2 regions of the Bradyrhizobium sp. WSM1417 genome follow, and region 2 is predicted to be linked to the other one. Evidence: riboswitches for the same ligand, from Rfam matches in the RefSeq annotation. Region 2 holds a riboswitch; the other holds the start of a gene.
The links. Region 2 has a riboswitch for cobalamin ahead of BRA1417_RS44840 (TonB-dependent siderophore receptor). Riboswitches for the same ligand answer to the same signal wherever they lie in the genome.

Region 1 (4,379 bases), 2.0 Mb from region 2:
TGCCGGTCCGACCTCCGTCGGTCACGGCTGGAAGGTCGGCCTACGTCGGGCCCCCACCCTCTACAATGCAGTGTTCAATACGGCGCAATTCTGGGACGGACGCGCCGTGGACCTCAAGGCGCAAGCCACCGGCCCTGTGCAGGCGAGTGCCGAAATTAATGCGACTCCGGATCATGTGCTCGACACCTTGAACTCAATGGCAAGCTATGTCGACTTGTTCAAAAACGCTTTCCCGAACGAAGCGAGACCGGGTCACCTTCGAAAACTTTGCAAAGGCAATCGAGGCTTTTGAAGCAACTCTCATTACGCCTGCGGCCCCATTCGATCAGTATCTGGGGGGCAATACACATGCTCTCAACGATCAGGAGAAGTCAGGCTTGGCGCTGTTTATGGAGAAGGGGTGCTCCACCTGCCACAATGGAATTAATGTCGGTGGACAGGCCTATTTCCCATTCGGCGCGATGAAAAAGCCGGACCCAAGGGTGCTTCCGGACGCCGACGGGGCCGGTTCGCGGTCACCAAGGCGGCCGCCGACGAATATGTCTTCCGCGCGGCGCCGTTGCGGAACGTCGCCTTGCGAGCCCCTTACTTCCATTCGGGTCAGGTTTGGAATCTGAAGCAAGCTGTTGCCTGATGAGTGAATTCCAGCTCGGCGCCAAGCTTAGCGATGAGGAAGAGAACGATATCGTAGCGTTTCTAAATTCGCTGACCCGGCGGCTGCCTAAGATCGAGTATCCGATACTACCCACGCGTACGAACACCACACCAGAGCCTTCTATAGACAAATAGGTTAACGCACCGGCCCCATGCGTTGGCCTCCAGATGCGGTGCAACGACCCTGACCGATCTCGTGCACTAAAAAAACGCCCGGCCTCCTCGGGAGGCCGGGCGAAAGTCACGCCGGAGCGACGCTGCTTTATGAATCGCACCAGCTTTCGTCGGTAGGGAGGACTACCGGCGATCGATTTACGGCGAGGGCATTCGCCGTCAAACAACGAGGAGCGGAGATCGCTCCGCGCGAAATCTGGAGCCTCTTGCCTTCCACTCCTGTGGGAAATCTCAGGACTTGACCACCACTCGCCCGCTGTCCGGTTGGCAAGGCAGTGCCTTGCTCAAGCTGGGATCCTTCGCGCAACCGGTTTCGGTGCCGTGCCCTGAAACTCAAGCCGCCGTTTGCTTGGCGCAGCAGCATCCCCAAGCACCAACAGCGCTCGATTATCTTTCCCGAGCATCGTGCCAAAGCGCCAATTTTCGTATGACATTCCGTAAGGGCGGTAAAATTGATTGTTATGATGGCACACATCCACGCGATGGATAAATGAAACAGTCGGGCTGCGGTTCGCGTACAGCGTTAATGACTATGGAATATGTCACCTGATCGGCACGAAAGTTCCTTGATCTTCTGAACTGAGAACGCCAGCTACGTCTTCACATTGGGATCGAGATCGGTCTCTAGCTCAATGTCGATCGGAACATGAAGCAGCGAGCAGGAGGGAGCAACCTGAACACGGTCCCTACCCAGGTTTTGGACCAGAGGGGCAAGTTGGCGGAGCAGCGGCGGAAGATTGGAGCGCCACACGTTGCGACCATCGACGACGCCTAGCGAGACCACGAGATCTCTAGGAGCTGTGGCGACAATTGTGTCCAACTGGTCGGGCGCCCGAACCAGGTCCACATCAAGCCCGGCAACGGGCAAGGCCAAGGTTGTTTCAAGATTGTCGCCGATAGCCCCGAAATAAGTGGCCAGCATGATTTTAAGCGCCGGCACGGCCTTTGCGAAATGAGCATAGGCCCGGCGGACAGCCGCCCGAGATGCCTCATCCAGGTCCATCACTAGGGATTGCTCATCGAGCTGAACCCATTCAGCACCGCGCGAGGCTAGTTCGCGGAGAACATCGACATAGACTGGGAAGAGTCGATCAAGCAACGACAACGGATTGAATGCTGGATTTGAGCTTTTGCCGAGCTTCAGGAAAGTGACTGGGCCAACCAGGACGGGGCGCGTCTGCTAGCCGAGACTTTTTGCCTCCTCATACTCCTCGATCGGCTTTCGGGAGGAATACTTAAAGATTTGATCCTGGTGAAATTCCGGCACCATGTAGTGGTAGTTGGTATCGAACCACTTCGTCATCTCCTGCGCGGCTACGCCAGGCCCATGCTGAGCGTGACCACCGTCCTGAGCGCCACGTGCCATGGTCTTGAGCGACACAGGACAGTCGGTCCAGCCGTATACGTCGGGAATGGCACCGACCATTACGCTAGTATCGAGCACATGGTCGTAGAGCGAGAAGTGATTTGAAGGAATGACGGTCGCGCCGCGGGATTTCTGCCGTGCCAATTCGCGGCACGAAGTCCACTTCCCGCCTCGAGGAACTCGGCTGCGCTGGACTTTCCCGCCCAGTAGCTCTCGAGCGCGAACTTGAGCTCGCGTCGTGGGCCGATGCGTGACGTCCCCAGTGTGGCAACGGGAAGCGACCGAATAGACATAACTTAGACCCCATGATTGGGGGCAAAGGCCATGTCGGACGCGTGCAGCGAATGTCGCGTGAACGACAGCTGCTAGGCGCACCACCGGGACACCCCGCCCGTGGACGATATCTTGTCGAGGCAGGTCTCCTGGCTCGCGGGTCGTCGCTGCTGTCCGGCCTTCCCGAAGCCGCATGGCTTCAGTGACTTCGTTGGACAGCGGCTCGCCGTTCACAGTTGCGGGGACAGCGCTGGGATTACACCGGCTTCCCTCTTAGCTCCGGATCAAACGAAATCCGGAGACCACGACTTCCGGCATTATGCGGACGGGGATCGATGCGCCAACCTACCGAGCCTGGCTGCGATGTTGCCCAAGTCATTGCGAGCCGTACTAGGTAGGCTATGACGATCTGAGGCGAAATCGAGCGATGAAGGTTTCTCGACACGGGGCTGGCTATGCTGCCTTAGACGGGACACAGGTGTCAGGCACCGGACAGACGACCGCGCATTGCGGCGTGTCGCAATGGCCCTCGCACTCCGTACACTTCTTGGCGTCGATAACGTAAATGTCACGCTTGAGGCTGATCGCCGCGTTGGGACACTCGAACTCACATGCACCACAAACCGTACATTGCGAAGCGACGATCTTGTAAGCCATACCTTCCGACTCCTTTGGGCGAACGATGCGATTCGCGATCCCCTTCAAGGGCCGTGCCAAACAGACGCGCTCAATGCTGGGCAATTCGCGCAATTGTGCTGCCCGGGTCTGAGACCATGTTACATCTGCGACAGCAACAGGCCGTCTCAATTTCGAGCTATACGAGCCCTCGCACCCTGCACGAGAGCCAGTCGCGACTCAACCAGTGCGCGCTTCCAGGTTTGTCTGTCACGGCAGCGCGGGACCAACCGAGGCTCGACGATTCCGAACCGGCGGCGCGACTAAAAGCCGCGAGCCAACGCGTCTACGCCGGATCTCGGCAGACCTTCGGTCACACGCCCTGACCGGAGGTTTTTTGCAAACCTCGCTGATGGCTGCAACGTTATCTCCGCGGAACTGGCTGAGACTGGCCAAAAACAGTCTGTGCTACAAAACGCTCCGCGTCGGCGCTTCGGAGAGAAATGAAGTTGCGCTGGGAGGAGCGACACTGGCTTTGCAAAGTGACCGCCTATCAGCACGCCTGGTACAGTAGGCGCAGCAGTGCGGACGAGCGCTGGTCCGCTTTGCCTGGCCGTGCTTAGCCACCTGTCGTGCAACTATTTTGGACGAAGTGGAGGAGGGCTGAAGGATGATTGTGCAAATTGCTTCAGCGGCATGGCCTTTCCGAACAGATGGCCCTGCGCAAGGTCGAAGCCGAGTTCGGTCACAGCAATCAGGTCGGCCTCGCTCTCCACACCTTCGGCGACAGTGCGCACACTGTACTCTTTGGCTAGATCAACGATATGGCGGCACACCGTTCGCTTCAGGGCCCCATTTCCGCAACCAGAGATGAACTTCCGGTCTACTTTCAACTTCATGAACGGGAATTTCTCCACCCCCATGAGCTGCGGCCAATTGGTGCCAACATTGTCGATTGCAAGGCCAATGTTGTGAAAGCGAACCTCACGCGCGACCTCGATCAGGAGATCTAGGTTCTGGATGGCCTCCTTGCTCGCGATTTCAATCGTCAAGCCGCCGAAATCCGGGTGCGACGGCATGCGCTGACAGAGATCACGTACCCCCTGCGGGTCAATCAGGAATGCGGCCGGGAGATTGATGGAGAGATCGATCGAAGTTTGGTGCTCCAGAAGATAGTGCCAATCCCTGATGGCGCGGTCGATCACGAACTGCGACAACTCCCTAAAATGCGGATCGTGAGGCTCCGGGATGAAATAGGCTGGTGGAACAACGCCCCAGGTCGGGTGCCGCATTCGCA
Region 2 (4,379 bases):
CGCGGACTGCGCCCGCGCGCGACAGCCCCGCGACGACATAGACCGGTCCGTCGCTGCGCTGGATCAGGCGAACGCGCGTCGCATCCGCGATGCCGCTTGCGGCCACGGCATCGGCGACCGCAATCCTGGTCTCAGCGCTAGCCAGCGGCACGAGTCCGGCAAAGCGTTCCGCTTCCGTCAAGGACGGAAACGGAACGAAGTGCATCACGATTCCCGTCGCGAACCACATCGCGAACAGCAGGCAGAACGCGATCCCGAGCCATCGATGCAGCAGGACGATCGCGCGCATCATCGATCAGCGTCCTACCATTTGAATGCGGCCGAGAGTTCATAGCTGCGCGGCGCGCCGAGCAGGATCTGGTCGGGATAGAACGGATCGCCCCAGATCGCGTAACGCTTGTCGGCGATGTTGCGCACCCGGAAGGTCAGGCGGGCCTGGTCGACTGCGTTGAACACGGACCTGGGGATGTCGACGAAGGCATAGACGTCCGCGACAGTGTAGGCCTTCAGCGTCACCACGTTGGCATCGGTGTTGTAGCGGTCGCCGACATGGCGGCCGGTGATGCCGAGCTCTACCGCCCAGGGCGTGAAGAAACGGTACGACGCGCCGGCATTGGCGACGACGCGCGGCACGTTCGGCGGCGTGTTGCCGGAGAACGAGCCGCCGACAAAATCGTAGTCGGCGTAGCGCGCATCGACATAGCCGATGTTGCCCCAGATGCGCAGAGGATCGATCGGGCGGACCGAGGCGGCCAGCTCGACGCCCTTCGACTCCTGCCGTCCGGCGAGGTTGAGTTGCATGCCGCCGGCCGCGGCATAGACGTTCTTGCGCAGGATGTCGTAGGCCGAGAACGACCACTCCGCCCGGTTGTCCCAGAACAGGTGCTTGACGCCGGTCTCGTAGGTGCGTGCGGTGGTCAGGTTGAGCGGATCGGTCGGATTGAGCAGGAAGATGTTGTTGGCTGCGATGTCGGCGCCGGTGGCGTACTGGCTGAAGAAAGTCAGGCCCGGAACGGCTTCCCAAGTGTAGCCGATACGCCCCGTCGTCGGGACCCAGGATTGCGAGAACGGAAAAGCCGCGTTCACAAGCCCGGTCTTGTCGGTCGAATTGCGGTCGAGCCCGATATGCTCGACGCGGAGGCCGCCGACTAGCGCAAAGGTCCGTGTCATCTTCAACCGGTCCTCGAACGACAGAGCTTCGTTGTCGATCCGCGCGGTCTGCTGCTTAGTCGTGAGCAAGCCGTAATAGCCGCGATCGGGATTGACCAGCGAGACGGAATCGCCGGGGAAATTTGCGGCGCCCGGCCTCACGAAATCAAGGTAGCTTGAGGACAACGTCGTGACCAAACGGTTGTCAAAGCCGGCGATATTCGCATCCCAGATCAGGTCGGTGATGTTGCCGACCAAGCGTTGGCTGTGCGCGACATAGAAGCGCTCACGGTCGACCAGGTTGGTGCCGGAATTGAACGCCTCGACCTCGTTGTTGAACCACGTGCGCTCTGCGCCATAACCATAGGCCTGGCTCTTCAGCGTCAGGTCGGGCGCCAGCTTCAGCTCGAAACCGCCACGCAGCCACACTTCCTTCGCCACGTTCCTGTTGTCGAGGACGTTGTAGTTGGTGTTGAAGGTGCGGTCGTCGATCGTGACGGCCCCAAGATCGGTCTTGTTGAAATAAGTGCCGGAAACAATCCCCGTCGTCGCGTGCGAACCACTGAAAGCAATCGGCACCAGTGGCGCACCCCAATAGGCTTTCGAGCGATCCTCGCGGTATTCGATCGCGCCCCAGACCTTGAGGCTGTCGGAGATGCGATAGTTGAGCTGGCCCGAGACGTCGAGCGTCCTGGTGTTGGTGTCGTCGGCAAAGCCGTTGAGCGAGGAACGACTGACGTCGAAGCGGTAGTCCAGCCCCTGCACATTGGTGCTGCCGCCCGAGCCGTAATGCGCCCGGAACGAGTTCAGCGAATCCCAGGAGAAGTCCGCCTCGTTCCGGATCGGACCGGTGTGCGGCTGCTTGGTGACGAAGTTGATCGCACCGCCGGCGGCGCCCTCGCCCGACATCAACGAGGCCGGCCCCTTCAGGAATTCGACAGCCTCCAGGTTGGCCGTGTCGGTGATCCGCGAGGTCATGTTTTGCGGACCGATCTTGATGCCGTTGTAGAGCGTGTTGATTTGGCTGTTGGTGAAGCCGCGCATCGAGAAAGCAGAAGGCTCGGCCGGATTGTCGCCGGCTGTGACGCCAACCGCTCCCTGCGCGACGTCGGAGACGGTGCGGTAGCCCTGCTCGCGCATGGTCGCGGCCGAGATCACCTCCACGGTCGCCGGCGTTTCGCGCACAGCCAGGCCAAGGCGCGAGGCGCTTTCGGCGACGGCATTGGTGTTGAGCGGCGTCTGTGCTGCCGCGATCGGCACAACAGGCTTGGGCGCTATCGATGCGGCCGCTGGCCGCCGCGCAGCTGCGCGGCGTGGGCTCTGCGCGTCCCGTCCGGCCGGGCTGGCCTGCCTGCGTGATTGTGGCGCCGACACCTCGACGGGCGGCAGTGGCTCGCGGGCCTGCTGCGCCAAGGCCGCTGGCATGTCGATGGCGACGAAAGATGTGAGAGCGGCGGATGCCAGTAGGAAACGGCGTGATCGTACGATACGAAGGGAATACACGGTCTTGGACCTCGGAGTGACGTCAGTGGCACGTCACCGCGAACCAGGGTCCCATCGTCCAGCTTGTAAGCCTTCCGATGAAGCCGAATGTCTGTACTCCCCGACCGACATCTTCGCGTGTGACCACGGCTGACGGCAGGTCTCCTGGCTCGCGGGTCAGTACCTTGCGTCGCCTTCCCGGGACCGAGATACCCAGTGGCATGTGACGCAAGATTCGCCGCTTACAGTTGCGGGGGCAGCCACGGCATTGGGGACAACGTCCCCGCACCGCATTCCCTTTTCATCCCCTATCGGGGAAACCGTCGCAAGCATCTAGGATTACGATCCAGACAGAGTCAATGTGCCAGTTGCGGCGTTACTGCCACAACGACCAATTTCCCTTGGAGATAAGCATGGAAGGCGAGACCTTCCTCTGGCTGATACGGCACGCGCCCGTCGATGGCGTCACGGGGACGATCCATGCAGCCGACGCGCCGGCCGATCTCGGCGCTCGCGCGCAGCTCGAGGCTCTGCGATACCGCCTGCCGCGGGACGCCGCGAGCTATGCGAGCCCGTCGCGGCGCACGGTCGAGACGGCCCGCGCGCTGGGTCTCGAGCCGGTGCAGCTGGACGAATTCAGCGAGCAGAACTTTGGCGACTGGACCGGCCGTCGGCATGACGAACTCGCCGCGACCGGTGGCGAGGCCTATGCGCAGTTCTGGAGCGATCCGGCGCGCGGACGGCCGCCGGGCGGCGAAAGCTTTGAGGATCAGGTCGGGCGGGTCCGGTTAGGTCTGTCAAAGATCGGCGCCGGGGCCGCAACGCTCGTCGTGCATTCCGGCACGATCCGGGCGGCGCTGTGCATCGCGCTGGATCTGACGCCACAAGCGGCGCTCCGCTTTGTGATCGATCCGCTGTCGCTGACCCGGATCGACCGGCTCGCGACCGGCTGGCGCGTCGTCTGCGTCAATCAGCCGATGATTTAATCAGGCCGGACGATCCGGCACATTGGCCTGCGCAAAGGTCGCCATGCCGTTGTGGAGCGCGCAAGCCGACCGCACCAGCGGCAGCGCGATGGCCGCGCCCGATCCTTCGCCGAGCCTGAGATCGAGGCTGATCAGCGGCTGCACATTCAGCGCGCGCAGCACCAGCCGATGTCCCTGCTCGGCGGATTGATGCGAGGCCAGCAGGAACGGCTGGCACGAGGGGTTGAGCCGCGCCGCCGCCAGTGCCGCCACCGACACGATGAAGCCGTCGATCAACACGGGAATGCGGCGCTGTGCAGCCGCGATAATTGCACCGCAGATGGCCGCGATTTCGAGACCGCCGACGGCGCACAGGATCTTTTCGGGCGAAGCGCCCGCAATGCCATGGCGTGCGATCGCAGCGTCGATCACCCGCGCCTTATGCGCACGGCCGGCCGCGTCGATACCGGTGCCGCTGCCCGCGATCTCCGCGGCGCTCACGCCGAGCAAGCCGGCCGCGATCGCCGCCGATGTCGTGGTGTTCCCGATGCCCATCTCGCCGAAGATCAGAAGATCGGGCTGCGCAGCCTGCGCGCGCGTCACCGCACGTCGGCCGGCTTCGAAGGCGAATGCCAGCTCTGTGGGGGTGAGCGCAGCCTCGACGCTGAAATCACGTGTGCTGCTGCGCGGCTTGTCGGTCACGATCCCAGCCATCTCCTCCTGCGCCAGCGTGCCGGCGTCGATGACTTCGAGGTTAGAGCCCAACTCACGCGCGAGCACCGA

Region 1: linked by a shared signal. The riboswitch ahead of BRA1417_RS39740 (hypothetical protein) and the one ahead of BRA1417_RS44840 (TonB-dependent siderophore receptor) in region 2 are both predicted to bind cobalamin.

The regions. Positions count from the first base shown of each region.
Region 1 covers NZ_KI911783.1:1,930,927-1,935,305, reverse strand. Annotated here, with positions in the region: gene BRA1417_RS46165 (cytochrome-c peroxidase) at 1-292, shown strand, start outside; gene BRA1417_RS46160 (cytochrome c peroxidase) at 207-617, shown strand; partial or broken gene BRA1417_RS39740 (hypothetical protein) at 1,421-2,487, opposite strand; cobalamin riboswitch at 2,589-2,789, opposite strand; gene BRA1417_RS42305 (4Fe-4S binding protein) at 2,921-3,124, opposite strand; gene BRA1417_RS0109335 (EAL domain-containing protein) at 3,721-4,379, opposite strand, start outside.
Region 2 covers NZ_KI911783.1:3,930,280-3,934,658, reverse strand. Annotated here, with positions in the region: gene BRA1417_RS0118745 (PepSY domain-containing protein) at 1-292, opposite strand, end outside; gene BRA1417_RS44840 (TonB-dependent siderophore receptor) at 304-2,652, opposite strand; cobalamin riboswitch at 2,769-2,971, opposite strand; gene BRA1417_RS0118735 (histidine phosphatase family protein) at 3,045-3,617, shown strand; gene cobT (nicotinate-nucleotide--dimethylbenzimidazole phosphoribosyltransferase) at 3,618-4,379, opposite strand, start outside.